4 regions of the Enterobacter sp. SA197 genome follow, and region 2 is predicted to be linked to each of the others. Evidence: predicted binding sites of a transcription regulator. Region 2 holds the regulator's gene; each other region holds the start of a gene.
What was found. Region 2 encodes LexA, which represses DNA repair genes until DNA is damaged. Its sites were predicted from a motif close to TNCTGTATGTACATACAGNA; they were not measured.

Region 1 (8,224 bases), 1.3 Mb from region 2:
TGTCAGCCTTCTATTTTAGTCCATTTACACCCAACGCAAGCCACGCTTAAGCCATAAAGAGATCGTCACGCCAGACGGCCGCCGTCACCGCATCCGTCAGGCAGGTGAGCTGTTCGGGGGAGATGACGTAAGGCGGCATCAGGTAAATCAGGCGTCCAAACGGGCGGATCCAGACCCCCTCATCGACGAAGAAACGCTGCAGGGCGGCCATGTTCACTGCTTTTGTCGTTTCAACGACGCCAATCGCCCCAAGTACACGCACGTCGGCTACGTTGTGGCTTGCACGGGCCGGTAAGAGGGCTGTCCGTAGCTGCGCGTCAATAGCGGCAACCTGTGACTGCCACTCCCCGTTCTCCAGCAGGCTCAGGCTGGCGTTGGCCGCAGCGCAGGCCAATGGGTTGCCCATAAAGGTCGGGCCATGCATAAAACAACCCGCGTCACCGTTGCTGATAGTGTCAGCGACCGCGCGGGAGGTAAGGGTAGCCGACAGCGTCATGGTGCCGCCGGTCAGCGCTTTACCGAGGCAGAGGATATCGGGAGCCACCCCTGCATGGTCGCAGGCAAACATTTTTCCGGTGCGACCAAAGCCAGTGGCTATCTCATCGGCAATCAACAAAATGCCTTCCCGGTCACACATTTTACGGATGCGTTTGAGCCATGCGGGATGGTACATCCGCATGCCGCCCGCGCCCTGTACGACAGGCTCCAGAATTACGGCGGCAATCTCATGGCGATGCGCTGCCATCAGACGGGCAAAACCCACCAGATCGTGCTCATCCCACTCGCCGTCGAAACGGCTTTGCGGTGCGGGGGCAAAGAGGTTCTCAGGAAGATAACCCTGCCAGAGACTGTGCATGGAGTTATCCGGGTCGCAGACTGACATCGCACCAAAGGTGTCGCCGTGGTAGCCATTGCGAAAGGTAAGAAATCGCTGACGAGGCTCCCCTTTTGCCTGCCAGTACTGGAGGGCCATCTTCATCGCCACTTCCACCGCGACCGAGCCGGAATCGGCCAGAAACACGCACTCCAGGTTATCCGGGGTCATTGCCACCAGTTTGCGGCACAGCGTAACGGCGGGCGAATGGGTAATACCACCAAACATCACATGCGACATCTCATCAATCTGCGCTTTCATCGCCGCATTCAGTACCGGGTGGCTATAGCCGTGGATCGCCGCCCACCAGGAGGACATGCCGTCGATAAGACGCTCGCCGCTGCTCAACAGAAGCTCGCAGCCGTGCGCGGACTGGACCGGATAAACCGGCAGAGGAGAGGTCATAGAGGTATAGGGGTGCCAGATATGGCGCCGGTCAAAGGCAAGATCGTCCGCTGTCATAATCGACTTGTAAACCAAATTGAAAACATTTAGGTTTACGAGTATAACCCGAATCGAATTTTTACAACACCCTTTGGAGACGCCCTATGGCTCACCACGCACGCTGGACACTGTCGCAGGTCACTGAGCTTTTTGATAAACCTCTCCTTGAACTGCTGTTCGAGGCCCAAATCGTGCATCGTCAGCACTTCGATCCGCGCCAGGTGCAGGTCAGTACGCTGTTGTCGATCAAAACCGGCGCATGCCCGGAAGATTGCAAATATTGCCCGCAAAGTGCGCGCTATAAAACCGGGCTGGAAGCCGAGCGCCTGATGGAAGTGGAGCAGGTGCTGGACTCTGCCCGCAAAGCGAAAAACGCCGGATCGACCCGTTTTTGTATGGGCGCGGCCTGGAAAAACCCTCACGATCGCGATATGCCCTACCTTGAGCAGATGGTTGAAGGGGTCAAAGCAATGGGGCTTGAGGCCTGCATGACCCTTGGCACGCTCAGCGACAGTCAGGCTCAGCGTCTGGCCACGGCGGGGCTGGATTACTACAACCACAACCTCGATACCTCGCCGGAGTTTTACGGCAACATCATCACCACCCGCACGTACCAGGAGCGTCTTGATACCCTCGGTAAAGTGCGGGATGCCGGCATCAAAGTGTGTTCTGGTGGGATTGTCGGGCTGGGAGAAACGGTGAAAGACCGCGCCGGACTTCTGCTGCAACTGGCGAATCTGCCGACCCCGCCGGAGAGCGTACCCATTAACATGCTGGTGAAAGTTAAGGGGACGCCGCTTGCGGATACCGATGACGTTGATGCCTTTGAATTTATCCGCACCATTGCTGTGGCCCGTATCATGATGCCGACCTCCTTCGTGCGTCTCTCAGCCGGGCGTGAGCAGATGAACGAGCAAACCCAGGCGATGTGCTTTATGGCCGGAGCAAACTCCATTTTCTACGGCTGCAAACTGCTGACTACACCCAATCCGGAGGAAGACAAAGACGTGCAGTTGTTCCGCAAACTGGGGCTTAACCCGCAGCAGACGGATGTACAGGCCGGAGATAACGAGCAGCAGCAACATCTGGAACAGCAACTGCTGCATGCTGACACTGAGCAGTTCTATAACGCGGCCGCCCTGTGAGCTGGCAGCAACGTATCGACGAGGCTAACCGAGCCCGTCGCGTGAATGACGCGTTTCGAACGCGCCACTGCGTCGGGCAGGGCGCAGGGCGCTGGCTGATTCAGGAGGCACACCGCTACCTCAATTTCTCCAGTAATGATTATCTGGGACTCAGCCAGCACCCGGCGCTGATTCGCGCCTGGCAACAGGGCGCTGAACGCTACGGCGTGGGCAGTGGCGGATCGGGTCACGTCAGTGGCTATACCGCTGCTCATCGCGAGCTCGAAGAGGCGCTGGCGGAGTGGCTCGGCTACCCGCGGGCACTGCTGTTTATCTCCGGTTTTGCCGCCAATCAGGCCGTGATTACGGCTCTGATGGCTAAAGATGATCGGATCCTGGCCGACCGGCTCAGTCACGCATCGTTACTGGAGGCTGCCGATCGCAGTCCCGCCCGGTTACGCCGGTTTCACCATAACGACACCGCCCACCTTGCCACGCTGCTGCAAAAGCCTGTTGCCGGAGAGCAACTGGTGGTGACTGAGGGTATTTTCAGCATGGACGGCGATGCGGCCCCACTCGCCGATCTTTACGCCCTGACGCGCAGCGCCGGGGGCTGGCTGATGGTTGATGATGCGCACGGCATTGGCGTGTGGGGTGAGGCCGGACGCGGCAGCTGTCATGCCCGACAGGTCATGCCCGATATCCTGGTCGTCACCTTTGGTAAGGGCATGGGCGTGAGCGGAGCGGCCGTGCTCTGCCGTGAACCGGTAGCCGATTATTTATTGCAGTTCGCCCGCCACCTGATTTACAGCACCTCAATGCCGCCTGCTCAGGCGGTGGCGCTTCTGGCGTCGCTCAACGTCATCCGCAGTGCAGAAGGCGATGCGCGACGCGAAAAGCTTGCTGAACGGGTTGCCCAGTTTCGCGCTGGCGCATCGTCGCTGGGGTTAACGATAAGCGGATCGCAGAGTGCCATTCAGCCGTTAAGGGTGGGTGAAAACAGCCGCGCGCTCATGCTGGCCGGCGCCCTGCGCGATCGCGGATGTTGGGTCACGGCCATCCGACCGCCGACGGTGCCCGCGGGGACCGCCCGTCTGCGCCTTACACTTACTGCGGCCCATGAAGCCGCAGATATCACGCAGTTGCTGGAGGTGCTGAATGACGCCAGTCAATAAGCAGGCCGTGGCCCGTGCCTTCGGGCGGGCGGCGCAACACTACCGGCAACACGACGACGTGCAGCGCCAGAGCACTGAACTGCTGCTCTCCCGTCTGGGCAACATTCCGGTTCGCAATGTACTGGATGCCGGATGCGGCCCCGGTTCGACAGGGCACTACTGGCGACGTCTGGGGGCGCAGGTCACCGCGTTCGATCTCAGCGTGCCCATGCTGGATGAAGCCCGTCAGCAGCAAACGGCACACCATTACGTACAGGGTGATATTGAAGCCATGCCCTTCCCTGACGGGCAGTTTTGCCTTGCCTGGAGCAACCTGGCTGTGCAGTGGTGCAATTCGCTGCGTCAGGCGGTAAACGAGCTCTGCCGGGTGGTTCGTCCGGGCGGGTATGTGGCCTTTACCACCCTCGCGCACGGCTCGCTACCGGAGCTGAACCAGGCGTGGCGGGCGGTAGATGGTCTGCCTCATGCTAATCGCTTTATGGCTATTGAGCAGATCCATGCCGCGCTTGCAGGGCGGCGTTATCAGGCCGGTGTGGAAACTCTCACCCTGCATTTTGATGAGGTGACGCAGGCGATGCGTTCGCTCAAAGGCATTGGGGCAACCCATCTTCATGCCGGACGTCGTTCAGGATTAACGCGGGGAGGGTTACAGCAGCTGCGGCAGGCCTGGCCACAGCAGGGCGGCGGCTACCCGCTCAGTTATCAACTATTTTGGGGAGTTATCAGCCGTGACTGAACGTTATTTTGTCACCGGAACAGACACTGAGGTCGGGAAAACGGTCGCCAGTTGTGCCTTGCTACAGGCGGCGAAAAAGCAGGGATGGCGCACCGCAGGGTACAAACCCGTTGCCTCGGGCAGTGAGCTGACCCCCGCGGGACTGCGTAACGGCGATGCACTCGCACTCTTGCGCAACAGCACACTGTCGCTCTCATATGAGGAGGTAAACCCCTGGACGTTCGCCGAGCCAACCTCACCACATATTGCCAGCGCGGCGACGGGCAAACCAATAATACCCGCAGCTCTTTCAGCCGGGCTGCGCCATCTGGAACAGCAGGCAGAGTGGGTGCTGGTCGAGGGGGCAGGGGGCTGGTTTACGCCACTGAGCGATGCTTACACTTTTGCAGACTGGGTAGTGGCCGAGCAGTTGCCGGTCATTCTTGTGGTGGGGGTAAAGCTTGGGTGTATTAACCACGCGATGCTGACCGCACTGGCGATTGAACAGGCGGGCTTAACGCTGGCAGGGTGGATTGCCAATGATGTCCAGCCGCCGGGGCGTCGTCACCCGGAGTATATCGCAACGCTGCGGCGCGTGATTAAAGCGCCTCTGATCGGGGAGATCCCCTGGCTTTCTCACGCGCCGGATGAGGCAAATAACGGTCATTATCTCGATCTCAGCGTACTGACTCCGGCGTCATCCAGTGGGACAGGACCTCTTCATTCAGTTGACTGACATCCCCCTGGGCAACATTGCGCCCCCTGTGTAGCAGGCAGAACCGGTCCGCCACGCGGCGGATAAAACCAAGGTGCTGCTCAGCCAGCAGGACGGTCATACCGACATCCTGATTCAGACGCACGATAAAATTACCGAGCTTATGAATAAACGCCTGCCCCATGCCCCGTGTAGGTTCATCAAGAATGAGCAAGCGCGGGCGGTTCACCATCGCCCGCGCCATCGCCAGTTGATACTGATTCTCCTCCGATAATACCGCCACTTTTTCCTGACGAAAGGCGTACAGCTCGGGAAAGAGGTCGTAGACCTCACTGCTCACAGCCTGACGGGGCGTCGCGCCCGCCAGCAGGGCGATGTGCAGGTTCTCTTCCACTGTGAGCTGCGAAAAAATGCGCCTGTCCTGAGGCACATAACCTATCCCCATAGCGCTACGGTGCGCCGCCTGCAGTGCCAGCAGATCTTTCGGAGGGCCGCTGGCATCCTGCCAGACCATGCTGCCACTCTCTACGGGCAGGAAACCCGTTATACAGTTAAATAACGTTGTTTTGCCCATACCTGGCAGGCCAATCACGGAGGTACAGCTACCGGTCACCAGATCAAGGTCGAGGTTCCACAACGTATGCTGATCACCGTAATACTGATTTACCGAACGTAAATGCAACATAACCTGCTCCTGTTGTTGCGTTAAGGTGGAGTAATAGGTGCAAAACGCTTGCCAACGCGCCAAAGCGTGGCTGTTTTCAGAGTCCGCTGATGAATTGCCCCGCACTGCACCGGTTCAGGAAAATAGGGCGTTATTGGCTGCACGTTGCCAGTGCTGCAGATGATGGTTATTGGTGCAGCAAATGAGAGAAATGTGAGAACGTTCGCAGGATATTTTGCCGTTTCGTCAACAGTCGTCATGCAAAAATAAGTGATAAAAAATTTTTACTGACGGCTGAAAAGGAGTTGTTAACATTTTGTGGGCTGGCTGTGGATGTGGCCTGGAATGAGTTATCCACTATTCCTGTGGATAACCTTGTGTATTAGAGTTAGAAAAAGTGCGACAAGCGAGTAAACACGCGGCTTGCGCCTGAATTGATGCGAAACGCGGCTTTTTATATAAAATGATAAATTTCAACGGGTTATATAAAAGCAATGGTTGTAAAAAAAGTGTCACCCGCTGCCACAAAACTTTCATCACCTTACTTGACAAATGTTAAAAAAGGAAATGTTCTGGGGATAACCTGTTTCGTCAGGCGTTTTATGCCATCCGGCCACCGTTTTACGGTGAACAACACAAGCTGTTCCCTGCGCTAGTCCAGATTTGGCATATTGCTACTGTTTTTTCATCCAGTATTAATGACTGGCATTTCCCGCCACGGTGAGTAAAATTACTAACCTGCCCGCTCATTCCTTCATCAGGTAGCTGTCCATGAGTAAACCGTTAAAATTGCATTCCGCTTTTCGCCCTTCCGGCGATCAGCCTGAGGCTATCCGTCGCCTGAAAGAGGGCCTGGAAGATGGGCTGGCCCATCAGACGCTGCTGGGCGTGACGGGGTCGGGTAAAACCTTTACCGTCGCCAATGTGATTGCTGACCTGCAACGCCCGACGATGGTGCTGGCGCCCAACAAAACGCTGGCTGCCCAGCTCTATGGCGAAATGAAAGAGTTCTTCCCGGAAAACGCGGTGGAGTACTTCGTCTCCTATTACGATTACTACCAGCCGGAAGCCTATGTGCCAAGTTCGGATACCTTTATTGAAAAGGATGCCTCGGTAAACGAGCACATAGAGCAGATGCGTCTGTCTGCGACCAAAGCATTGCTGGAGCGGCGCGATGTGGTTGTGGTGGCCTCTGTCTCAGCGATTTATGGTCTGGGTGACCCGGATTTGTATCTCAAGATGATGCTGCATCTCACTAACGGGATGATCATCGATCAGCGCGCCATTCTGCGTCGCCTGGCAGAGCTGCAATATACCCGTAACGATCAGGCTTTCCAGCGCGGCACCTTTCGGGTACGCGGCGAAGTCATTGATATTTTCCCTGCGGAGTCTGACGACATCGCCCTGCGGGTGGAGTTGTTTGATGAGGAGGTTGAACGGTTATCCCTGTTTGACCCGCTGACCGGGCATGTGGAGTCCGTGATCCCGCGGTTTACCGTTTACCCGAAGACGCACTATGTCACCCCGCGCGAACGCATTGTTCAGGCTATGGAAGAGATCAAAGGCGAACTGGCAGTACGGCGTAAGACGTTGATGGATAATAACAAGCTGTTGGAAGAACAGCGTATTACGCAGCGAACCCAGTTCGATCTGGAGATGATGAACGAACTTGGCTACTGTTCTGGCATCGAAAACTACTCGCGTTATCTCTCCGGGCGTGGGCCGGGTGAGGCACCGCCAACGCTGTTTGACTATCTTCCGGCTGATGGTTTGCTGGTGATTGATGAATCCCACGTAACCATTCCACAAATTGGCGGCATGTTTAAAGGCGACAGGGCGCGTAAAGAGACGCTGGTCGAATACGGTTTCCGCTTACCTTCAGCGCTGGATAACCGCCCATTGCGTTTTGAGGAGTTTGAAGCTCTCGCCCCCCAGACGATTTATGTGTCAGCCACTCCCGGCAAATATGAGCTGGAAAAATCGGGTGATGAGGTCATCGATCAGGTGGTGCGTCCAACAGGACTGCTCGATCCGGTTATTGAGGTACGCCCGGTTGCAACCCAGGTAGACGATCTTCTTTCTGAAATCCGTAAGCGCTCCACCATCAACGAGCGCGTGCTGGTGACGACCCTGACCAAACGGATGGCGGAAGATCTGACCGAATACCTTGAAGAGCATGGGGAGAAGGTGCGTTATCTCCATTCTGATATCGACACCGTCGAGCGTATGGAAATTATTCGTGACCTGCGCCTTGGGGAGTTCGATGTGCTCGTCGGCATCAACCTGCTGCGTGAAGGTCTGGATATGCCTGAAGTGTCGCTGGTGGCGATTCTGGATGCCGATAAAGAGGGCTTTCTGCGTTCAGAGCGCTCACTGATTCAGACCATCGGTCGTGCCGCGCGAAACATCAACGGTAAAGCGATTCTGTATGGCGACAAAATCACCCCCTCTATGGCAAAAGCCATTGGCGAAACGGAGCGTCGTCGTGAGAAACAGCAAAAGTACAATGAAGA
Region 2 (8,224 bases):
GCGGTTCTCTTTCGGGCTCAGACCAGAGAGCCAGGCTTTACGCGCATGGATGATAAAGGTCTCACATTCGCCTTTGCCGGCGACGGTGTTGATGAAATCGCAAAGGAACTCGTAACTGTCCTGGTCGTCAATCCCGATACGTGTTTTCACGGTCACCGGGATCGTTACGACATCACGCATCGCTTTAACACAGTCGGCAACCAGTTGCGCATTACCCATCAGGCAGGCGCCAAACATGCCGTTCTGCACGCGATCGGACGGGCAACCTACGTTCAGGTTGATCTCATCATAACCGCGCTGTTCAGCCAGTTTTGCACATTGCGCCAGCGCAGCCGGGTCGCTTCCTCCGAGCTGCAAGGCCACCGGATGCTCTTCCTCGCTGTAGGCCAGATAGTCACCTTTACCATGAATAATGGCGCCCGTCGTCACCATTTCGGTGTAGAGCAGCGTATGGCGGGAGAGCTGACGCAGGAAGTAACGACAATGCCTGTCCGTCCAGTCGAGCATCGGCGCGATCGAGAAACGGTGAGCGGGGTAAACAGTAGGCTGAATTTCTGGCGACATGGCGAATAAATGAGCTTTACGAAAAAGGGGCGCTACTATAGCACAAAGAAAAACCGGAGGCGCAAGGCCTCCGGCTCTCTGTCAGAACGTCAGGGTGAGCTGTGCTCCCGCTCCCCATGTCTCTTTTTCACCCACCATACCTGTCAAATCGACATGTACGGTGTTAAAGGGCGCAAAACCTACCCCTCCGGTAAAGACATTGCTTTCATCTCCTTTTACGTCCGCACGATAACCGGCGCGAACAGCCAGCCAGTTAAGCGGACGCACTTCTGCACCGACACCCACATACTGTGAGTTTTTCTCGCTTTTAAACCCTTTGGTTTCAGTAAGATCGCCATCCGCACTCAGGGTCAGCAGTTCATTTTGCCAGGCCACACCGGCGGTCACCACCGGACTGATTTGATAGGTATCTTTATAATTTTTCACTTCGCCGGTACGGCGGTTTTCGATGAGTACATCTTTGGTATCGATGTTATTAGAGATAAGGTTCTGCCCGGTTAACCCCACGGTGAAGTTTTCCGTCAGGTCTGCAGCCAGGCCCACATCAATGTTGAACGACGTGTCATCAGTACGGTAACGATCTTTTTTCCAGTCGTTTTTATCGTAATCGCTAATCGTGGTGGTGTAGTTATAAAGCCAGGTTTTCTGCAGTTTAGGCGTCACCCCTACCGACAGCGGTACCCCACCTGCGTCGAACTGATGCGCGAAGGCCACCCCAAAATCGGAGACAATGGCAGCGCGACCTGATGCGGTAGAGTTGAGGTTATCTGAAATTCGTTCAGTACCAAAGACAGCGGCATCAACTGCCCTCAGGCTTGCCCTGGTAAAATCAGCAGGGTCATTGGGATCGTCCATCTCACGCAGATAGCGAATATCTTGCTGATCGATTGAAGCAGACACATAAGCATGAGCGTAAGCCTTGGTCATAAATGCCACGGAGAGCGTATCGTTTGGAATACTGACGGCAATTCCCGCCCCCGCATTCGCGCTTGCGCGTTTGCCTTTTAAAAACTCCAGAGATTCAGCCAGATCGCCTGCGGCATTCTGGAACTGGTTGACGGTACCAATGGGATTAGCGAGCACATCCCCAAGTGAAAGACCATCAACGACATCACCGTAGTAATCGATCTTGTCACTGATGTCCTCAATTTCATTTCTCAAATCATCTTTATCATTAATTTGCGCAGTAAAACTTGGCAGAATAATGGATATATCATCTTCAGGTTTGGCTTTCGCCAGGAGCGCCGGGTTAATTAATGCCGCACTGCCATAACTGGCTGAAGCAACCCCCGTCCCCCCCATCGCATCATTACGCGCTTCCGCCCAGGTATTCGCTGCTCCCGCTTGATTTGCCACTGTAAAGGAGACAGCGATAGCGACCACTGAAAGTTTGAGTTTGTTTTTCACAATTATGCGTCTCGTAGTCAGATGAGTTTTTTTATGCCCCGCTCCTTTTTACATGAACGGGAATGCTCTATTGCTGCGAATAACACCAAAAATATGTCTTATTCTGCCAGACAGGCAATAACTGGCAGAAAGTATAGTTATAAGAAATGTCCCACATTATTTATAGAAGACGTAATGCGATTGTGAAAGGCGCTAAAGCAGGCCGATCTCGGCGTTTAACGCAGAACATGATAAAGTGAGGGATTATGCCGCCGGGAAACGAGAGGACGACAATGGATAAGACCACTTCGCAAGAGATGCTAACGCAGGCTGAAAAACTGTGCGTGCAGCGCAATGTGCGTCTGACGCCACAGCGCCTTGAGGTTCTGCGGCTGATGAGTCTGCAAGAGGGTGCTATCAGCGCTTATGATCTGCTGGATCTGCTTCGCGAGAGCGAGCCGCAGGCGAAACCGCCCACCGTTTATCGTGCGCTGGATTTCCTGCTGGAACAAGGCTTTGTGCACAAAGTAGAATCTACCAACAGCTATGTGTTGTGCCATCTTTTTGACCAGCCGACCCATACTTCGGCGATGTTCATCTGCGATCGTTGCGGGGTGGTCAAAGAGGAAGAAGCGGAAGGTGTGGAAGATATCATGCACATGCTCGCCGCAAAATTAGGCTTTGCCCTGCGCCATAATGTTATTGAAGCGCATGGCCTGTGTGCCCGTTGCGCTGAAGTGGAAGCCTGCCGCCATCAGGGCGACTGCCACCACGATCACTCAATTTTAATCAAGAAAAAGCCACGTTAAGCACGGGCTCTGGGCGGGTGGAGAAAGAAGAGTGGTACGTCCATGTACCGTCGGGCAGGGTAGTCTCTTAAAATGCCTGTTCAGAGGGCTTTAAGACTACCAGCGGTAATCGTGACGGGTTTCCCAGTCACCAACCTCTTTTTCCGCTTGATCTTTCTGGTAGCCATAACGTTCCTGGATTTTACCTACCAGCTGATCGCGTTTACCTTCGATGACGGTCATGTCATCGTCAGTCAGTTTGCCCCACTGTTCTTTCGCTTTACCTTTGAACTGTTTCCAGTTACCGCCGACTTCGTCTTTATTCATAATCATTTCCTCATCGTTCGGTTTTGAATAGCGAGTATTCATCCATTTATTACGTTCTTAATGTGCTGAACGTGATAATAATTGTAGTCAGGGATAACGATGCGGTGGATTTATTCGGAATTTTTAACCATCCATACGCTGTTTTGAAGAATAGACATTGAGGAGAAAAAAGAATGCGGCAGAGAACGAGGGGGATTTAAGTTATTGTAATAAAAGCAAATAAACCGCGATAACTGTATGCGTTATCACGGCTCATAAAAGTAAGTTACAGCCATTCGCCATTGCGGATCACGCCAACCGCCAGCCCTTCAATGGTAAAATTCTGCTCGCGCAGATTAACCACGATAGGCGAAAACTCGCTATTTTCCGGCAGGAGCTGAACAGTATTACCTTGCTTTTTCAGCCGTTTAACCGTCACTTCGTCATCAATACGGGCGACCACTACCTGACCATTACGGACATCCTGCGTTTTATGCACGGCCAGAAGGTCGCCGTCCATAATGCCAATGTCTTTCATCGACATCCCGCTAACGCGCAGCAGGAAATCAGCATTAGGTTTGAACAGAGAGGGGTCAACCTGGTAATGGCCTTCAATATGCTGCTGGGCCAGAAGAGGCTCGCCCGCCGCGACGCGCCCGACTAAGGGCAGACCTGCATCATCTTCCACTTCAAGCAGCAAACGAATGCCACGAGAGGCACCAGAGACAATCTCAAGTACACCCTTACGCGCCAGCGCTTTCAGATGCTCTTCCGCTGCGTTTGGGGAACGGAACCCCAATTGTTGCGCGATCTCTGCACGCGTCGGCGGCATACCGGTTTGGTTGATTCGATCGCGGATAAGATCGAACACCTCTTGCTGCCTGGCCGTTAAAGCTTTCATTCCGCCCCCTGGGTGTATATACAGTTATGCTGTGAGTATATACAGCTAAAGGCGATTTTGAAACCAAAATTACGCAAAAAACCAGCAGTTAGCGCAAATCCTGAAGCTTTATCGAAAATGGCTCCACAACAGCGAAACCCAGGTAAAGATCGCAACCAGAATGGCCATCAACACCGCTGCCGACCCCATATCTTTCGCGCGCCCGGACAGCTCATGAAATTCAGCGCCAATTCGGTCAACCACGGCTTCAATAGCGCTGTTGAGGATTTCAACAATCATCACCAGAACCACTGAGCCAATCAGCAATACACGGGTGATGGCGTCAACATCAAGGAAACAGGCGATAATAATTGCCAGAATGACCGCAACGGCCTCCTGGCGGAAAGCAGCTTCGTTGATCCATGCTGCGCGTACGCCTTTCCATGAATAACCCGCCGCTTTGATGATGCGGGTAATGCCAGTGGTATTATTGGCCATTAAAAGAACCTTTTTATGTAATGAACAACGATCTCTATGTAAGGTTATAGAGGTACAAAGAATTTGTGCGCGCTTTCTGATATTCTTGCGGCGCAATGGCATTTTTAACCAGAGGCTTCACATCCTTTATGTCCGGCTGGCCACGAATTTACTACAAATTACTTAATTTACCATTAAGCGTACTGGTAAAAAGTAAGTCGATCCCTGCGGAACCTGCGCAGGAGCTGGGGCTCGATACCTCACGCCCTATTATGTACGTTTTGCCTTATAACTCTAAGGCTGACTTACTCACGTTACGTGCACAATGTCTGGCACATGATTTGCCGGACCCGTTAGAACCGCTGGTGATCGACGGAGCGGAGCTCCCGCGATACATCTTCATTCACGGTGGACCACGGGTGTTTACCTGGTACACGCCGAAAGAAGAGTCTATCAAGCTGTTCCATGACTATCTCGATGTGCACCGTAGCCATCCCGATCTGGATGTGCAGATGGTGCCGGTTTCGATGATGTTCGGCCGCTCACCGGGCCGCGAGAAGGGTGAAGTGAATCCCCCCCTGCGTATGCTCAATGGCATCCAGAAATTCTTTGCTGTCTCCTGGCTTGGCCGTGACAGCTTTGTACGCTTCTCTCCCCCGGTCTCGTTACGCCGCATGGCGACCGAGCACGGTACGGATAAAATCATCGCGCAGAAGCTGGCCCGTGTGGCGCGTATGCATTTCGCTCGCCAGCGTCTGGCTGCGGTTGGCCCGCGCCTGCCTGCCCGTCAGGATCTGTTTAACAAACTGCTGGCCTCCAAGGCAATTGCGCGTGCAGTAGAAGACGAAGCGCGCAGCAAAAAAATCTCTCATGACAAGGCGCAGCAAAACGCCATCGCCCTGATGGAAGAGATAGCGGCAAACTTCTCTTATGAGATGATTCGTCTCTCCGATCGCATCCTGAGCTTTACCTGGAACCGTCTGTATCAGGGCATTAACGTGCACAACGCTGAGCGTGTGCGCCAGTTGGCCCATGATGGCCATGAAATTGTTTATGTGCCCTGCCACCGCAGCCACATGGACTATTTATTGCTCTCCTACGTCCTTTACCACCAGGGGCTGGTCCCGCCGCATATCGCGGCTGGTATTAACCTGAACTTCTGGCCTGCCGGCCCGATTTTCCGCCGTCTGGGCGCGTTCTTCATTCGCCGCTCGTTCAAAGGCAACAAACTTTACTCTACCGTGTTTCGTGAATATCTGGGCGAGCTGTTCCAGCGTGGTTATTCGGTCGAATACTTCGTGGAAGGCGGACGTTCGCGTACCGGTCGCCTGCTGGACCCGAAAACCGGTACCCTGTCGATGACCATCCAGGCGATGCTGCGCGGCGGCACCCGTCCCATCACCTTAGTGCCCATTTACATTGGGTATGAACACGTCATGGAAGTCGGAACTTACGCCAAAGAGCTGCGTGGCGCGACCAAAGAGAAAGAGGGTTTTATGCAGATGTTACGCGGCTTAAGCAAGCTGCGTAACCTGGGTCAGGGGTATGTGAACTTCGGCGAGCCTATCCCGCTGATGAACTACCTTAACCAGCGCGTGCCGGAATGGCGGGAATCTATCGATCCTATCGAAGCGGTGCGTCCGGCCTGGCTGACGCCGACGGTGAACGCCATCGCCGCCGATCTGATGGTGCGCATTAACAACGCAGGGGCTGCCAATGCCATGAACCTCTGCTGCACCGCCCTCCTCGCCTCCCGCCAGCGTTCGCTGACCCGTGAACAACTGACGGAGCAACTGGATTGCTACCTGAACCTGATGCGCAATGTGCCTTACGCGGAAGATTCCACGGTGCCAACGGCCAGCGCGTCGGAGCTCATCGCCCATGCCCTGCAGATGAATAAGTTTGAGGTAGAAAAAGACACCATCGGCGACATCATCATTCTGCCGCGTGAGCAGGCGGTGCTGATGACTTACTACCGCAACAACATCGCGCATATGCTGATGCTGCCGTCGTTAATGGCAGCCATCCTCACCCAACACCGTCATATTTCTCAGGATGAGATGCTGCGCCATGTTGAGCTGCTCTACCCGATGCTCAAAGCAGAACTGTTCCTGCGCTGGGAAAAAGCGGAGCTGGCGGGCGTGCTGGACAACCTCGCACAGGAGATGCTGCGCCAGGGGCTGGTCACCATCAAAGAGGGGCAGCTGAATATTAACCCTTCACACTCCCGTACCCTGCAACTGCTGGCGGCGGGTGCGCGCGAAACGCTGCAACGCTACGCCATTACCTTCTGGCTGCTGAGCGCGAATCCGTCGTTCAACCGCAGTACGCTGGAGAAAGAGAGCCGCACGCTGGCACAACGTCTTTCCGTGCTGCATGGCATCAACGCGCCGGAATTCTTCGACAAGGCGGTGTTCAGTACCCTGGTGCTGACCCTGCGTGATGAGGGCTTCATCAGCGATACCGGTGATGCGGAACCGGCGCAAACGCTGGAGATTTACCAACTGCTGGCGGAGTTGATTACCTCGGATGTGCGTTTGACGATTGAGAGTGCGACGCAGAGCGAGTGAACAGGATGCGGTCTGCTTCCTTCTCCCCAGGGAGAAGGAGCAAACACAAAAAAGGCAACTGACGTTGCCTTTTTGCTTTTACCTCCAATAGCTCACCGCCAGCCCTATAAACAGCACCATGCCCACATAGTTATTGTTCAAAAAGGCCTTAAAGCAGGCATCCCGATCGCGCCCGGCGATAAGCTTTTGTTGATAAACAAAGAGTGCGCCCGCAACCAGCACCGACCAGTAAAAATCCCAGCCCAGACCGTTAAGCTTGCCTACGGCAACCATCAACGCCAGCACCGCCACCTGTAAAATACCAATGATCAGCTTGTCCTGACGACCAAACAGAATCGCCGTCGACTTGATGCCTATTTTCAGATCGTCATCCCGGTCCACCATCGCATACTCGGTATCGTACGCTACGGCCCAGAGAATATTGGCGAGGAACAATATCCAGCAGCTCAGCGGCACGGATTCACTCACCGCAGCAAAGGCCATTGGGATCGACCAGCCAAATGCCGCCCCCAGCACCACCTGAGGCAGGTGGGTGTAGCGCTTCATAAAAGGATAAACCCAGGCCAGCGCCAGCGCCGCAACGGAGAGCAGAATGGTCATCATGTTGAGACTCAGTACCAGCGCAAACGCCAGCAGTACCAGCACAACAAACAACGTCCGCGCTTCGTTTTCCGTCACCGCCCCACTCGGCATCGGGCGACCGGCAGTGCGCTTAACGTGCCCGTCAAACTTGCGGTCAGCATAATCATTGACCACACACCCCGCTGCACGCATTAACCAGACACCGGCAATAAACACCAGCAGGATCCACAGCGGCGGCACGCCCGGCGTAGCCACCCACAGCGCCCATAATGTCGGCCAGAGCAATAAAAATGAGCCAATCGGCTTATCCGTGCGCATAAGTCGGTGAAAGGCCAGCAGCTTATTCTGCGTGAGACTCCACTCCATTTTTCTATCCTCTTAATACAGCGGTGATGCAGGCAAAAACAGTTCAGTCAGCAGCAGCGGTTTTCCCCCCAGCCGCAGGCGGGAACGACGCCCCCACAGCGACTCGACCTGGCCGACTTCAATAAAATCTCGTGTTAGCGTAGACGATGTAAAGAGATAGCGCCCGAGCGGGGTAGTGCCTAGCGTCTGCAGGGCCAGTTCCGGGCCGGTCAGGGTCGATTCCGGTACCACCGTGCGTCCGGCAAGCCAGGGCTCACCGTCAGCGCAAAGCAGAATTTCACGCAGCCAGTAGCGCTTATCATCGG
Region 3 (8,224 bases), 610 kb from region 2:
ACACCGCGCCAGACCCACATCAAACGGTTGAGCATCCGGTACCACTGCGGGGCATTACTGCCATCCAGGGCGGAGTCGATGTGAGGTTGTGTGCCCCGGTTAAACCGACGCACCAGAGTTGAGGTTTCCGGGTGCTTAAACCGGGGTTTAAATAAGGTTTCGCTGAGGTTAGCTTGTGCCATTTACGCAGCCTCCATGAGTACGTCACTGAGACTATTGTAACCCGCTTAGCGCTAAAATGAACAACGCCCGGCAAAGCCAGGCGTTGGAGGAGTGCAACGGTGTGATTAACGTGAGGAGATCGGCGGTACGAAGACCACGCCCATATCCCACGGCTGCTCAATCCAGGTATCCTGAGGAATATCAATCACATAATCATCAACCAGCGGACGACCTGCAGGTTTCGCGAAAATGGTCACGAAATGGGCTTTTGGGTACATTTCGCGGATGGCAACCGCAGTACCACCGGTATCTACCAGATCGTCGATGACGATAAAGCCTTCACCATCACCTTCTGCGCGTTTAAGAATTTTCATCTCACGCTGATTGTCGTGGTCATAGCTGGAGATGCAAACGGTATCAACATGACGAATACCCAGTTCGCGGGCCAGTAACGCCCCCGGAACCAGACCGCCACGGCTAACGGCGATAATGCCTTTCCACTGCTCAGACGGCATAAGGCGGTTTGCCAGTTTACGTGCATGAATCTGCAACATGTCCCAGGTGACGACGTATTTTTCGCTCATGTGAAGTGTCCCAGCCTGTGTATCTACGGCTTAAAAAGTGTTCTACGGGGAAATAGGTTGCGCGAGATTATAGAGATCTGACGCGCTAAAAACCAGTGCTACCCGGCATCAATAGGGCTTTTTACGCGACGCGTACTAACAGGAGGGGAATTAAGTGGTATTCTCAGGACCATCTCGCAAGCCTGTCTTGTGATGTCCGTTTATTTAACCCAATGGCCTGCAACGTCTGTTTCGCAGGCCTATCGAAGGAGACTCATCGTGTCTGAATTGTCTCAACTGTCGCCACAGCCGTTGTGGGATATTTTTGCCAAAATCTGTTCCATCCCCCACCCCTCTTACCATGAAGAGCAGCTTGCTGAGCATGTGATGAGCTGGGCGAAAGAAAAAGGCTTGCATGCAGAGCGCGATCAGGTCGGCAATATTTTGCTGCGCAAACCGGCCACCGCAGGGATGGAAAACCGTAAACCAGTGGTACTGCAGGCCCACCTCGATATGGTGCCGCAGAAAAACAACGACACCGAACACGACTTCACCAAAGATCCGATTCAGCCATACATTGATGGCGAGTGGGTAAAAGCCCGCGGCACCACGCTGGGCGCGGATAACGGCATCGGTATGGCCTCCGCACTGGCGGTCCTGGCGGACGACAGCGTCGAGCACGGCCCGCTGGAAGTGCTGCTGACAATGACCGAAGAAGCCGGAATGGACGGTGCGTTCGGGCTGCAGGCAAACTGGCTGCAGGCCGACATTCTTATCAACACCGACTCCGAAGAAGAAGGCGAAATCTATATGGGTTGCGCCGGTGGTATTGATTTCATTACCACCCTGCCGCTCTCTCGCGAAGCGATTGCTGCTGGCTCCCGGACGTTCAAACTGACGCTAAAAGGGCTCAAAGGCGGCCACTCCGGTGGGGATATCCACTTAGGTCTAGGCAATGCGAATAAGCTGCTGGCCCGTTTCCTGGTCGGTCATGCTGCAGAACTGAATCTGCAACTGGTGGACTTCAACGGCGGCACCCTGCGTAACGCCATCCCCCGTGAGGCCTTCGCCACCGTCGCCGTTCCGGCGGATAAAGCCGAACAGCTGCAAACGCTGGCGGCAACCTATCAGGGCATCCTGAAAAACGAACTGGAAATCAAAGAGAAGAATCTGGTGGTTCTGCTTGATACCGTCACCACGGATAAACAGGCGTTGACCCCGGCCTCCCGTGACGCATTCATTCAGCTACTGAACGCCACGCCAAACGGTGTTATCCGTAATTCAGACGTGGCGAAAGGCGTGGTGGAAACCTCCCTGAACGTCGGCGTGGTCACCATGCAGAATGAGAGCGTCGAAATCATCTGCCTCATCCGCTCCCTTATCGACAGCGGCAAAGATTACGTGGTGAGCATGCTGGAGTCCCTGGGGCATCTGGCGGGGGCGAAAACCGCACCGAAAGGCGGCTATCCTGGCTGGCAGCCGGACGCAAACTCCCCGGTCATGCATCTGGTGCGTGAGACCTATCAGCGTCTGTTTAACAAGACGCCGAACATCCAGATTATCCACGCCGGTCTGGAGTGTGGTTTGTTTAAAAAACCCTATCCGAACATGGACATGGTCTCTATTGGGCCAACCATCACCGGTCCGCACTCCCCGGATGAGCAGGTTCATATTGAGAGCGTTGGCCAGTACTGGACGCTGCTGACCGAGCTGCTGAAAGCCATTCCCGCGAAGTAATGCGCTAAAAAGCCGGAGGGCGTTTGCTTATCCGGCCTGCGATTTCTGCTTCAGACCTGAGCCGGATAAGTCGTCTATTCACGCGACATCCGGCTTTTTTTGTCGCGCCATATGATAATTCACGAACCGCACTCCGCGTGTCTCAACCGATTGTTGCTGCAAAACCTGAAACCCATAACGCTCAAAAAAAGGCTTCGCGGTAATACTGGCATCGACGGTGATCATTCCGTCAGGAAGCAGAACAATGAGTGCATCCAACAACGCACTGGCGACCCCCTGATGAGTAAATTCCGGCGAGACAAAAAGTAAGTCAATATAACGTTCAATAGCGGTAATAAAGCCCACCGGGCGATGGTCTGATACCGCCACACGCACCGTAGAATGCGTTAATTTTTCCTGCCAGCGTGACGCATCTATCTGCGCCCAGGCGGCAATCTGGCGCGGCGAATAATCGCGGCTGGCTGTTTCAGTGACCGCCCGCAGAAATATTTCGCACAGGTCGTCAAAATCCCTTTCTTGATAAGTTCTTATTTCCAGCATGATTATAATCCCAGTACCAGCTGTCGCTCCATTTGCGGATCAAGCAAGGTCACGTGCAGGCCTACCAGCCGCACGCCGCGACCACTGCGGCGTTCATCCCAGGCTTTACGCGCCGTCGCCAGCAAATCCTCTTTGTTAAGACGCGGCCAGATGTGCTCCTGTGTGGTGAGCTGAAAATCGGCAAATTTCAGTTTCACCCCCTGCCTGGCGATCAGCAGGTCGGGTTTCACTTTTAACAGACGGCGCTCCAGTTCAGCATAAAGATTCTCGATAATGGCTTCGCACTCTTCCCACTGGTAAATATCGTCCAGTAAGGTGCGTTCAACGCCGACGGACTTACGTAGCCGCTCGCTGCTGATCTGCCGGTCATCAATGCCCTGGCTTCGCTCCCACAATACCCGACCGAATTTCCCAAACCGTTTAAGCAGCATCGCCAGATCGCTGTTTTGCACATCTTCGCAGGTACGCAACCCTAACGTTTCCAGTTTTGCCGCTGACACCTTGCCCACGCCGGGAATTTTACTCAGTGGCAGCGTGCGTAAAAATGCCGGTACGTCGGCCGGGGTAATGACATATTGCCCGTTCGGTTTATTTAAATCAGAGGCAATCTTCGCCAGGAACTTTATCGGGGCGATACCCGCTGAAGCGGTAAGCTGCGTCTCGCGAAAAATGGTTTCGCGGATCTCCTGAGCCATTAATGTCGCGGACCCGTGGCAGTGCGGGCTGTCGGTCACATCAAGGTAGGCTTCGTCAAGGGACAGAGGTTCAATCAGGGAGGTGTAACGCGAAAAGATGTCACGAATTTGGTTTGAGGCCTCTTTGTAGGCATCAAAGCGACCGGGTAACAGGGTGAGATGCGGGCAGAGTTTTAGTGCCATAGCGGTTGGCATGGCGCTGCGTACACCAAATTTCCGTGCCGGGTAGTTGGCCGTACTGATCACACCGCGCTTAACCCGACTGCCGCCGATGGCGATCGGAATATCCCGCAGAGCAGGATTGTCTCGCATCTCCACCGCCGCAAAAAAGCAGTCCATATCGACATGTATGATCTTACGCATAAGCTCACCCTTTCCAACACTGGATAAGTATACAGCATATTAATCAGAAACGAGAAGTTACCGAAAAAACTGCCGCGTTCACCTCTGTATGCCCCGGCATGTTGTAATTGAAGGGGTTTTTATCTGACAATAATTCAGCGGGGCAGCGGGGAAAAAAAAGCAATGTAAAAACTCCACTTTCCGGCTTGCGAAAAACTACCGTGATGCTAATGTGAGCGCGCCCGAAGCAGATAAATCTGATTTCCGGGTCTCTTTTTGCCGTCCTGGCAATGTGGTATCCGCTATATCAAGGAAACAAGCAGTATGCGCAAAATCGCATTATTTATTGCGATGCTTCTGATTCCGTGCGTCTCGTTTGCCGGTTTATCCAGCAACAGTTCAACAACGCCGATCAGCAAAGAATACAAGCAGCAGTTGATGGGGTCGCCGGTTTATATCCAGATCTTCAAAGAAGAGCGTACCCTTGATCTTTACGTCAAAATGGGCGAGCAGTACCAGCTTCTGAGTAGCTATAAAATTTGCAATTATTCCGGCGGCCTGGGTCCGAAGCAGCGTCAGGGTGATTTCAAAAGTCCGGAAGGGTTTTATTCCGTTCAGCGTAGCCAGCTCAAGCCGGACAGCCGTTTCTATAAAGCCATCAACATTGGCTTTCCGAACGCCTATGACCGTGCCCATGGTTATGAAGGTAAGTACCTGATGATCCACGGTGCATGTGTGTCTATCGGTTGTTACGCGATGACGGACTCACAAATCGACGAGATCTTCCAGTTCGTGACTGCGGCACTGGTATTTGGTCAGCCAACGGTCCAGTTAAGCATTTACCCGTTCCGTATGACTGATGCGAATATGCAGCGCCACAAATATTCGACTTTTGCCAAATTCTGGCAGCAGCTCAAACCGGGATATGACTTCTTCGAACAGACGCGCAAGCCGCCGGTAGTTTCGGTGGTAGACGGGAACTATGTGGTCAGCAAGCCGCTGAGCCACGAAGTGGTTCACCCGCAGCTGGCGTCAAACTATACGCTCCCCGAGGCAAAATAACGCCCATTCACCTGGCATGATCTTGTGCCAGGTTTCATTGCCTGTCAGCGGTTGCGTGGCAATCACGGTGACCACATCGTTCGGTGTGGTTTCCCGCTGAAAATCAATTTCAATATCCTGGTCCAGCAGCGTCGCCACGCCAAAGGGGGCGCGTCGGGTGATCCAGAACAGGTTGGTTGAGCAGAACGCCATGACGTAGCGCCCATCCGACAACAGCATATTGAACACCCCCTTCTCACGCAGCTCTGTCGCCAGCGTCGCAATGTATTTAAACACCGCTTCCATATTGCCAGGCGTGCGTGGGTAACGGGTCGTCAGCTTATCCAGCAGCCAGCAGAACGCCTTTTCACTGTCGGTCTCGCCAATCGGGCGGAAATTGCCGGTCTGCAGACTCTTATAGCCCGTCAATTGCCCGTTATGGGCATAAGTCCAGTTGCGGCCCCACAGCTCACGGGTAAAGGGATGGGTATTTTCCAGCGCCACTTCGCCGCGGTTCGCCTGACGAATATGGGCTATCACCGAGCAGGATTTTATCGGGTATTCCTGCACAAGGCGCGCAATGGGGGAGTTAAAGCTGGGTTGTGGGTCCTTAAAGGTGCGACAGCCCTTGCCTTCATAAAAGGTGATTCCCCAGCCGTCTTTATGCGGACCGGTGCCGCCACCACGCTGGACCAGACCGGTGAAACTAAAGCAGATATCGGTCGGCACATTGGCGCTCATCCCGAGCAATTCGCACATACATCACCTCCACAAAACATCTCAAAAGCGAGAAGGCGTTATTGTTGCGGCCCGTCTGAACGCGAACGACCGTTGCAAACGGGCAGATAACCTGGCCTTCTCAGGCTTTTTCCATCTCTTTTTCGATAAGCAGGATCAGGATATGAATCACTTTAATGTGAATTTCCTGGATGCGGTCAGCATAACCAAAATGCGGCACACGGATCTCGACATCCGCGCTGCCCGCCATTTTCCCACCGTCTTTCCCGGTCAGGGTGATGACTTTCATGCCCTGCGCGCGCGCCGCGTCAATCGCTTTAATAACGTTGGCCGAATTACCGGAGGTGGAGATCCCAAGCAGCACATCGCCCTGACGACCGACCGCTTCAACATAACGCGAGAAGACGTGATCGTAGCCAAAGTCGTTACTTACGCAGGAGAGATGGCTGACGTCAGAAATGGCGATACCCGGATAGCCAGGACGGTTCTCGCGGTAACGACCGGTTAACTCTTCGGCGAAGTGCATGGCATCGCAGTGTGAACCACCGTTACCACAGGAGAGCACTTTGCCGCCGGCTTTAAAGCTGTCTGCCAGCAGCACCGCCGCACGCTGGATAGCATGAATATTGGCGTCATCTTTGAGGAAGTTAGCCAGCGTCTCGGCGGCTTCGTTTAATTCGTTACGAATCAAATCCTGGTACATGAGGAGATCCTTCAGTAAGCAGTATGAATGTAAATTCTCGAGCGCAGTTTACCGGATAGGATCAGTAGCGAGAAGCTAAAGCCATACTTATCACCCGGTGTTTTCGTTATTCGTGCCACTATTCACCTCAACAATGTGAACCAGGTTGTAATTATTTTGTAAACGCATTGCTAAAAGAAATAACATCCACTAAAACCATATCATCACAAGTGGTCAGACCTCCTACAAGCCAGGGAGCTTTTCTCTATGATGATTTTGAGTCTTCTCGCAACAATCGTTCTGCTCGGGGTGCTGTTTTACCACCGGGTTAATTTGCTGCTCAGCAGCGCAATCCTGCTGGCATGGACTGCCCTTCTCGGTGCGTCCGGCCTGTGGTCAATCTGGGTACTGGTGCCGCTGGCCATTATCCTTGTGCCGTTCAACGTCACTTCAATGCGCAAATCACTGATTTCCTCCCCGGTGTTCCGTGGCTTCCGTAAAGTCATGCCGCCGATGTCCCGCACCGAAAAAGAAGCCATTGATGCGGGCACTACCTGGTGGGAAGGTGACCTGTTCCGTGGTAACCCGGACTGGAAAAAGCTGCATAACTACCCCCAACCGCGCCTCACGGCGGAAGAGCAGGCCTTTATTGATGATCCGGTAGAAGAAGCCTGCCGTATGGCAAATGACTTCCAGATAACCCATGAGATGGCGGATTTGCCACCGGAACTGTGGGCCTTCCTGAAAGAGCATCGCTTCTTCGCGATGATCATCAAAAAAGAGTACGGCGGGCTGGAATTCTCGGCCTATGCCCAGTCTCGCGTACTGCAAAAACTCTCCGGCGTCTCCGGCATTCTGGCTATTACCGTAGGGGTGCCGAACTCTTTAGGGCCGGGCGAACTGCTGCAACACTACGGCACGCAGGAGCAAAAAGATCATTATCTGCCGCGTCTGGCCCGTGGGCAGGAGATCCCCTGCTTCGCGCTGACCAGCCCGGAGGCCGGTTCTGATGCCGGTGCAATCCCGGATACCGGCGTCGTCTGTATGGGCGACTGGCAGGGTGAGCAGGTGCTGGGTATGCGCCTGACCTGGAACAAGCGTTACATTACGCTGGCACCTATCGCGACGGTGCTGGGACTGGCCTTTAAACTTTCCGACCCGGACAAACTGTTGGGCGGTGAGCAAGAGCTCGGCATTACCTGTGCTCTCATCCCTACCAGCACGCCTGGCGTGGAGATCGGTCGTCGTCACTTCCCGCTTAACGTGCCCTTCCAGAACGGCCCGACGCGCGGGCAGGATATCTTCGTGCCGATTGATTACATTATTGGCGGCCCGAAAATGGCCGGTCAGGGCTGGCGTATGCTGGTTGAATGTCTCTCGGTTGGCCGCGGCATTACGCTGCCGTCTAACTCAACAGGCGGCCTGAAATCTGTGGCACTGGGGATTGGTGCTTATGCCCATATCCGCCGTCAGTTCAAAGTGGCTATCGGCAAGATGGAAGGGATTGAAGAGCCGCTGGCGCGCATCGGGGGGAATGCTTATGTCATGGATGCCGCCGCGTCGCTTATCACCTACGGCATTATGCTCGGTGAAAAACCGGCGGTGCTCTCCGCTATCGTGAAGTATCACTGTACCCACCGGGGACAGCAATCCATCATTGATGCGATGGATATCGCAGGCGGGAAAGGCATCATGCTTGGTGAAGGTAACTTCCTTGCGCGTGC
Region 4 (8,224 bases), 1.3 Mb from region 2:
ACGCTGGTAAAGGACATCATTACAGGGATATTTATTCAGTTCGAAAACGGCATGAATACGGGGGATCTGGTCACTATTGGCCCGCTAACCGGGACTGTTGAACGTATGTCGATTCGGTCAGTGGGGGTGCGTCAGGATACCGGGGCCTATCACATCATTCCCTGGTCATCGATAACCACCTTCGCCAACTTTGTGCGGGGAATCGGGTCGGTGGTGGCCAACTACGATGTGGATCGTCATGAGGATGCGGACAAAGCGAAGAAAGCGCTGGCGGATGCCGTCGCGGAGCTGATGGAGATGCAGGATATTCGGGGGCTCATCATCGGCGAGCCGTCTTTTGTGGGCATCGTGGGGCTGACTAACACCGCCTTTACCATCCGTGTCACCTTCACCACATTGCCACTCAAGCAGTGGACGGTGCGTTTTGCGCTCGACAGTATGGTGAAAAAGCACTTTGACCTGGCGGACGTGCGCCCGCCAGTGCAGACCTATCAGGTGCTGCCGTCGCCGGGCAGCCAGCCGCAGGCCCTTATGCCACAGCCCCCCGCCCCACCTACCCTTTAAAACGGGTCTGCGCCCAGCGTTTACGCTGGGCGTCGTCCATAAAGGTCCAGGCGATAAACCGGCTTTGCTTCTGGCCTTGCGCCATCTCTTTTTTCACAACCTTAACCGCCCCCGCCTGCGTCAACGCGCGATAGAGCAGCGGAAGGTTATCGCCACGGGAAACCAGCGAGCTGAACCACATCACCTGCCGCGCAAACTGTTTACTTTCATCAATCATTTTACTGATGAAGGCCACTTCCCCACCTTCACACCACAATTCCTGCTGCTGACCGCCAAAGTTGGCTTCGCTGTCTTTTGCCAGCCCCAGATTACGGCGCTTACGCTCCCCCCCTTCAGCAGCGGCTTCGGCGCTGTTATGAAATGGAGGGTTACAGAGAGTGGCGTCGAAGCACTCATTTTTATGGATAATGCCCGGCAAAATCAGCGCGGGATCTTTCTGACGACGCAGACGAATGGCACGGGTCAGCCCTGAGTTAGCGTTAACGATGGCAAGCGCACTGGTCAACGCTTCCTGGCTCACTTCACTGCCGGTAAAACGCCAGCCATATTCATGAACGCCTATCAGGGGATAGATGCAGTTCGCGCCGGTGCCGACGTCCAGAATAGTGGCCTGAGCAGGCACCTTGCCTTCATTGTTCTCTGCCAGCAGATCTGCCAGATGGTGTATATAATCCGCACGACCTGGTACAGGTGGGCACAAAAAGCCCGCCGGGATGTCCCACTCGTTAACGCCATAAAAATGTGCCAGTAGCGCCTTATTTAGCGTTTTGACCGCCTGCGGGTCGGCAAAGTTTACTGTGGCCTCCCCCGCCGGACTGGTGGTAATAAATTCACGCAATGAGGGTGTTTTCTCGCAAAGCGTGTCGAGGTCATAGCGGCTGTGGTGGCGGTTACGTGGGTGTAACCCCGGCTTCTGGGCATTCATGGCATTCTCCTGTTGGCAGCGGCGTAAGATACCCGTTGACGGCGGCAGGGTAAATAAGTGAGGTTAAAGAAACTCTCAGCTGTCAGGAACGCACCATGTATTTTTACGAACCTACAAAGGGACACGGTCTGCCCCATGACCCGCTTAATGCGATTATTGGCCCTCGCCCCATCGGTTGGATCTCATCGTTAAACAGTAGTGGTCAGCAGAATCTTGCGCCCTACAGCTTCTTTAACTGCTTCAATTATCGCCCGCCGATTATTGGTTTCGCCAGTAGCGGCTGGAAAGACAGCGTGCGAAACATAGTTGAGACGAAAGTCTTTGTCTGGAATCTGGCAACCCGTGCGTTAGCAGAGCGAATGAATGAAACCTCCGCCTCACTCGCCCCCGGCGAGGATGAGTTCGCTTTTGGCGGGTTAACACCCCTTGCCAGTCATCTCGTTAAAGCCCCGCGCGTGGCAGAAAGCCCCGTCCATTTCGAGTGCCGGCTCTCCCAGTGTATTCAACTGACAAAGGCCAATGGTGACGAGCTGGACAGTTGGCTGGTTTTGGGTGAAGCGGTTGCCATCCATATTGATGAATCATTGTTAGAAGAGGGTATATACCAGACGGCAAAAGCGCAGCCCATTTTGCGGGCCGGTGGCCCGACAGCCTATTACACCATTACGGATGCGCAGCGTTTCGATATGCGTCGCCCCGACGACCGCTAATTCTTTCGCGTTGCGCTTACCCGCACTCGCTGCGGGTTTTTTATCTCCGGGGCTTGAAATGGCGAAATAATACGCAATATTGATCTTATGAATGATCAACACCGAGGTGAAGACGATGGCTTCCGGTTGGGCAAATGACGGTGCAGTACAGGATCAGATCGACAGCACTATTGAAGATGCAGTAGCGCGGGCGCGTAACGACCTGCCTAAAGGTGAAAGCCTTAAAGAGTGCGCCGAGTGCGGAGAACCTATTCCTGATGCACGGCGTAAAGCGATTCCGGGGGTACGATTCTGTCTTCAGTGTCAGCAGCAGAAAGATTTACAAAACTCGACACATGCAGGATATAATCGCAGAGGTTCCAAAGACAGCCAGCTTCGTTGACTCTGTTTTACCGATTTATGCAGCGCAAGCGGTTTCGCTTGCGCGCACATTTATGCCGATAAAAAGTAGCATTCTGTGCCTAACCCTTTAACCCCGTCAGACGAAGCGGCAAAAAAAGCGCTGCTTTTTAATTATTAACAGATAAATCAACACGTTAAAAGTTATTCAATTTTTTTAAACAAGGCCGTCAATTCTCTTAGATTTTCTCTCTCGTAAAAAACCGTGATACTTATCACATCGACGGAAGAACGTCCCCTGAACAGAATAACCTGCGAGAGATTAACTATGAAAACCATCAAATATGCTGTTGCTGCCATCGCCCTTTCTACTCTGTCCTTCGGTGCTTTCGCCGCAGAGGCGATTAACCCGGCGCAGGCCCAGAACATGAATAAAATCGGTGTCGTTTCCGCCGAAGGCGCTACCACTCTGGATGGTCTGGAAGCACAACTGGCTGAAAAAGCTGCTGCTGCTGGCGCAACGGGTTATAGCATCACCTCTGCCAACACCAGCAACAAACTGAGCGGCACTGCAGTTATCTACAAGTAACCTAAATTGATGTACCCCGTAGACTAACCCTCTGACGGATGCTCCACCCCTCATTGACCCTGTTGTTATTACCCTTTTTAGCCCGTCCAGTGATGAGACGGGCTTTTTTTTGCCTGTCGATCAGAAGTGGCTTGCAATGCGCGAGTGCGCGGCTTCCAGTGAACTGCACTCACCCGTCGCCACCAGACAGCACGCCATCTGAATCTTTAAGGATTCCGGTATCGGTTCACGCCCGCACAGGCAGTGCTCAATCCAGCGCGCTGTGGTTTCGGGGTCTTTTGCTGAGGGTAAAACCGCTTGCGTCGGGGCATCCTGACGTTCAAAGAGCACACGCGTGCCCTGCGCGTCGATGAGCGTGATTTGCGGACAACGCTGTGGGTTGGCGTACACTTCGCCTTCCGTTCCATGCATCAGCAAACCACGGCCGCCAATGTCGGCAAAAAACTTACCGACGCGTGGAATATACTCCGGGTGAGAAACACTGGAGAGGCGAAGTGCAGCGTCCTTCTCAAAGGGCGTCGCCAGTTTCGCGAGCGTATGGGCGCTGTTACGGACACCCATCACCCAGCGCAGAGAGAGCTGTTTTTCCAGCGGTGGGCACAGCGCGCTCACGGGTATAAACACAGGCTTTTGACCTTCCAGTTTTGCCTGTGCCTGCCCGGCATGATGTGTAGCTTCAATCCCGAGCATAGCGAAAATGGTTTCGCTGACTACCCGGGTCGGATCGATGCTTACGCCGTGAACCACAACCGGGAAACCCAGTTTATTGAGCAGGATCGCCAGCAGCGGCGTCAGGTTTGCCTGCTTACGCGCACCGTTATAGCTGGGTATGACAATCGGCATCGGTTTCGCGACCGGTGGCGTCAGGCGTAGGGTCTGCTGCTGCATGGCCTCGTAAAACCCCAGCATTTCTGCTTCGCCTTCCCCTTTTATTCGCAGGGCCAGCAGGATACCACCCAGTTCAAGATCCGGGACATCACCACTTAACATCCGGGAATACAGCCCACGGGCGGTGTCAAAATCCAGATCGCGGGCATGGTTTTTTCCCCGACCAATCTCTTTGATGATCTTGCGGTAATCCATCGACACTCCTCACTGACTCACATTTTCAGCGGCGCTTACGGCGGCTTTGCTTCGGTCTCTTCACTATAACGTCAGGAACAGTGGGTTGGGAAATAGGAAAAACCGGGAGCGCGTCAAGCAGGCGCTTGCCGTAACTTTTGCTCAGCAAGCGATTGTCGTAAATCACCACTTCACCGTGGCAGCTGTGGCTACGAATCAAACGCCCCACCTGCTGAATGAGGGTAAACGAGGCGCTTGGTAAACTTTGTACCTCAAAGGGATAGCGATTAAGGCTTTTTAACCACTCGCCTTCGGTGAGCACGACCGGGCTGTCGATGGGTGGGAAGGCGATTTTATGGATGTGCACCTGCGTCAGATAGTCGCCCTTAAGATCCAGCCCCTCCGCAAAGGACTGTAAACCGACCAGCACGCTACGTTCCCCTTCATCGATGCGTTTACGGTGAAGTTCAACCAGCCGGTAGCGGGGCTGATCGCCCTGCACCAGCAGTAACAAACGCAAGTCTGTAACAAAGGTTAAAAAGAGCTGCATCGCCCGCTGACTGGCAAACAGCACCAGCATTCCGCGGTGGGCTTTACTCTCAACCTGTTCGCGAAAATAGGCTGCCATTTCGGCCAGGTGCGCCGCTTCATTGTCAATAAGCGGCGCATGACGCATCTGCGGGATAACGATTTTCCCCTGCTCAACATGGTTGAAGGGAGAGTCCAGCGCCACAAAACGGTCGCCCGCTTTGGGTTTGAGGCCACTCATCTCCTGCAGGCGTGAAAAGCTATTAAGCGAGCGTAAGGTGGCAGAGGTGACCACAATGTGCGGTACGCTGCGCCAGAGCAGTTTTTCCAGCTGATCGCTGACGCGAATGCCAACGCAGTGGAAGAACAGGTGAATTTGCCCGTCCCGTACTTCGCGGGTAACCCACTTGGAGACCGGTGCGCCAGAGGCCTGCGCCATTGAGGCCAGCCGCCAGAGTTTGCTCTGGGATTCAAACATGCCCAGCGCCCGGTTCATCTGCAACAGTACCCGATGAAGACGCACGATGTCATGGGTGCCGGTTTTCTCACTCAGATCGTTCAAAAATAGCTCTGCCAGCCCGCGCAGCATCTCGGTAAGCTTTGCCAGCCGCTGACAAATCACCATCACCTCTTCGGGAAGTTCCCCCATCGTAAAGCGGTGTTCCGCTTCCTGACCTGCGGGAAGATAAAGACAGAGAATGTTATTCAGCGAGGCAATAAGCTCGTACAGTTCTTCGTTATGGGCATTAAAGCGTTCCGGGTTCGCCAGCGGCGGCGTAGTTTTGGGCCGGAACTGCTCAAGGCAGGTCGCTACCAGTTTACTGAACAGGTCAAGTTGCAGACGAAACCAGGGTGCGGTGATTTCAGCGCTCATTTCCAGCGCATCACGGGCCACATCAGGCAGGTGGTGGCCTTCATCCAGTACCAGCAGCAAATTTTTCGGCTCGGGCAATACCGCTTCACTTTCCAGTGCGGCCATCACCAGCGCATGATTCGCCACCACCACTTCTGCCTCCTGAATCTCACGACGTGCGACAAAAAACGGGCATTCACGGTAGTAATGGCAGTTACGATTCAGACAGCTGGCTTTGTCCGTGCTGAGACGCCGCCAGAGATCGTCGCTTATCGGCTTATCGGTATGATCGCGCAGGCCATCCCATTTGTAGCTGTCCAGAGAGGCTTTCAGCGTGGCGCAAAGCTTCTGCTCCTCCTGATTATTTGGCGTGAGCTCATCCTCAAGGAAGGCCAGCAGATCCTGCTGTGTGGGATCGGTACTGGAGAGCGCTGCCAGATTACGCGGGCAGACATAGCGCCCGCGCCCAAAGGCCGCGGTAAAGCGCAGGTCCGGGATAATCTTGCGCAGCAGCGGCAGATCCTTACTGAAAATTTGATCCTGCAGAGCGACGTTAGCGGTGCTGACCACCAGCGTTTTCTGCTCTTCACGAGCAATGGCGATCCCCGGAATCAGATAGGAGAGGGTTTTGCCGACCCCCGTTGGCGCTTCGATTGCCAGATGCCGTCCTTCGTCCCCGGCGAGGGTTTTCGCCACATCGGCAATCATCTGTCGTTGCGGGGCTCGGGGAATAAAATCGGGGATCTGTTGTTGCAACGCCTTATACCAGGCGGCAATTTGCGCTCTTAACGCAGTGGTAAGGGCCATCGTCAAACCTGAAACACTGTATAAACAGCCACCATTGTGGCATTTTTCACGTTTCAGGGGTAATGCTTTTTCCGCTTATGGAAACGGGCTCGTAAAAAGCGGCACCGGAGTGATGCCCCTTCCCTTATTTCGGGCGCGCTGAAGGTAAGAGAACGTTACTCTTAACGTTCAGCGCTGGCGTAATGCCATAAGGCTTGTCACAACAACGGTCCACGACCACCCACGCAAAAGTGGATGTCATGCGCAGGTTAAAGCAGGATGCGCGTCCTTGGGCACGCTTAGCGCCCCTTCCCCCAACATACGTTGCAGAATAACAATATCCAGCCAACGATTATGTTTGAACCCAACATTTTTTAGCGTGCCCGTTAGCGTAAAACCAGCACGCTGGTGTAAAGCCAGTGAAGCTTCGTTTTCACTGTTACCGACCACGCAGATCAACTGTCTGTACCCGTGTGCTTCGGCCCAGGCTATAGCCCTGGCGAGCAGCTTTTTGCCCGCCCCCTGGCGACAAAAAGCATTATCAATGTAAATCGAATCTTCAAGCGTGTAGCGGTACGCCGCACGAGTCCGGTAGCGTGACAGGTAGCAGTACCCTTTAACACTGCCCTCATGGATCAATACAAACCAGGGCAGTCCGGCGTCACGCAAGTTGTTCAGGCGCACCAGCATATCGTCAGGCGTGGGGATTTCGGTTTCAAACGAGGCGGTGCCGTGGGCCACGTGCCAGGCATATATTGCGTGGATGGCGGGAATATGATGTTCTTCGGCTTCAGTAATGTGCATTCTTCAACTCCTGTTTCTGATGCAGGCAGGATAACCGTTCCCTCTCTCTTCAGGCACAGGTCTTCACTTATGACCTGTATAAGGAAAACCTTGCATGACCACCCTCAGTCTCGATCAGCTGGCCACCTATAAGCTGGTGATAAGTCGGGGAAGTTTTACCGCTGCGGCCACGGTGCTGGGCCTCTCCCAGCCTGCGGTCAGTTTGCAGATACGCCAGTTAGAGGCCACCTTGCAGGCGCGCTTAATTGAGCGAACCGGGCGCGGTATCCGCCCTACGCCTGCCGGATTGACGTTACTCGAACATTGCGCTGAGATTGACAGAGCGGTCAACACGGCAGTGCAGGCTGTCGCCAGACACCAGCAGCACATCAGCGGCAGCGTTGTTCTGGGAACAGGCGCAACCCTGTGTATTCATTTACTGCCTCCGGTATTGCTGGCGCTGCGTCAGCTCTGGCCAAAGCTTACCGTCGACGTACGCACCGGGAATACCCAGGACATTGTTCGCGCCATTGAAGAAAACAGGATTGATATCGGCCTCGTCACTCTGCCCGCGGCAGGCAAAAACATAGAGATAACCCCGGCGATGAAGGAAGAGTTTGTGGTGATTGGCGCGACGGGACTCGAAGGCGTGGATGCCCCTTTTTCCCCGGCCCGTTGCGCCGCGATGCCGCTCATTGTGTTTGAATCCGGTAGCGGCGTTCGCCAGCAAATTGATAACTGGTTTTTAAGCGCTGGCGTAGAGGCGAAATCGGTGATGGAGCTTGGCAGCGTCGAAGCGATTAAACGCATGGTGCGTGCAGGACTGGGGGTGAGTATCGTGCCACGCATGGCTGTTGCGCAGCCGCTGGAAAGAGAGGGCCTTGAAATTTTTCCTCTGGAGCCCCCGCTGCACCGTACATTAGGCTGGGTTATGCGCCAGGATCGTGTAGTCCACCGTGGCATACAGGAAGTCGTTCACCATATTACTGAGGCAATACGCAAGCTGACAGACGAAAAGCAGGCGTTATCCTGTGGTAAGGCCTGACGTTCCCTAAAGGAATATTTGGTATGCTCATAATTCATGA

Region 1: a site for LexA is predicted at 6,387-6,406, ahead of uvrB (excinuclease ABC subunit UvrB). Genes of this name have one in related genera too.
Region 3: a site for LexA is predicted at 4,078-4,097, ahead of dinB (DNA polymerase IV). Genes of this name have one in related genera too.
Region 4: a site for LexA is predicted at 6,392-6,411, ahead of dinG (ATP-dependent DNA helicase DinG). Genes of this name have one in related genera too.

The regions. Positions count from the first base shown of each region.
Region 1 covers NZ_CP096393.1:1,617,406-1,625,629, forward strand. The annotation lists gene bioA (adenosylmethionine--8-amino-7-oxononanoate transaminase) at 47-1,336, opposite strand; gene bioB (biotin synthase BioB) at 1,423-2,463, shown strand; gene bioF (8-amino-7-oxononanoate synthase) at 2,460-3,617, shown strand; gene bioC (malonyl-ACP O-methyltransferase BioC) at 3,601-4,353, shown strand; gene bioD (dethiobiotin synthase) at 4,346-5,068, shown strand; gene M1D91_RS07440 (ABC transporter ATP-binding protein) at 5,010-5,732, opposite strand; gene uvrB (excinuclease ABC subunit UvrB) at 6,483-8,224, shown strand, end outside.
Region 2 covers NZ_CP096393.1:345,816-354,039, reverse strand. The annotation lists gene dusA (tRNA dihydrouridine(20/20a) synthase DusA) at 1-564, opposite strand, end outside; gene traF (conjugal transfer protein TraF) at 646-1,971, opposite strand; gene zur (zinc uptake transcriptional repressor Zur) at 2,244-2,759, shown strand; gene M1D91_RS01630 (CsbD family protein) at 2,856-3,065, opposite strand; gene lexA (transcriptional repressor LexA) at 3,331-3,945, opposite strand; gene M1D91_RS01620 (diacylglycerol kinase) at 4,054-4,422, opposite strand; gene plsB (glycerol-3-phosphate 1-O-acyltransferase PlsB) at 4,551-6,971, shown strand; gene ubiA (4-hydroxybenzoate octaprenyltransferase) at 7,050-7,919, opposite strand; gene ubiC (chorismate lyase) at 7,932-8,224, opposite strand, start outside.
Region 3 covers NZ_CP096393.1:956,866-965,089, reverse strand. The annotation lists gene frsA (esterase FrsA) at 1-182, opposite strand, end outside; gene gpt (xanthine phosphoribosyltransferase) at 288-746, opposite strand; gene pepD (cytosol nonspecific dipeptidase) at 1,005-2,462, shown strand; gene M1D91_RS04380 (GNAT family N-acetyltransferase) at 2,541-3,002, opposite strand; gene dinB (DNA polymerase IV) at 3,005-4,060, opposite strand; gene dpaA (peptidoglycan meso-diaminopimelic acid protein amidase) at 4,364-5,101, shown strand; gene M1D91_RS04365 (class II glutamine amidotransferase) at 5,072-5,839, opposite strand; gene lpcA (D-sedoheptulose 7-phosphate isomerase) at 5,940-6,521, opposite strand; gene fadE (acyl-CoA dehydrogenase FadE) at 6,768-8,224, shown strand, end outside.
Region 4 covers NZ_CP096393.1:1,673,414-1,681,637, reverse strand. The annotation lists gene ybiO (mechanosensitive channel protein) at 1-564, shown strand, start outside; gene rlmF (23S rRNA (adenine(1618)-N(6))-methyltransferase RlmF) at 554-1,489, opposite strand; gene M1D91_RS07695 (flavin reductase family protein) at 1,585-2,199, shown strand; gene M1D91_RS07690 (DksA/TraR family C4-type zinc finger protein) at 2,315-2,581, shown strand; gene ybiJ (DUF1471 family protein YbiJ) at 2,867-3,127, shown strand; gene ybiB (DNA-binding protein YbiB) at 3,248-4,210, opposite strand; gene dinG (ATP-dependent DNA helicase DinG) at 4,236-6,377, opposite strand; gene M1D91_RS07670 (GNAT family N-acetyltransferase) at 6,615-7,160, opposite strand; gene M1D91_RS07665 (LysR family transcriptional regulator) at 7,255-8,184, shown strand.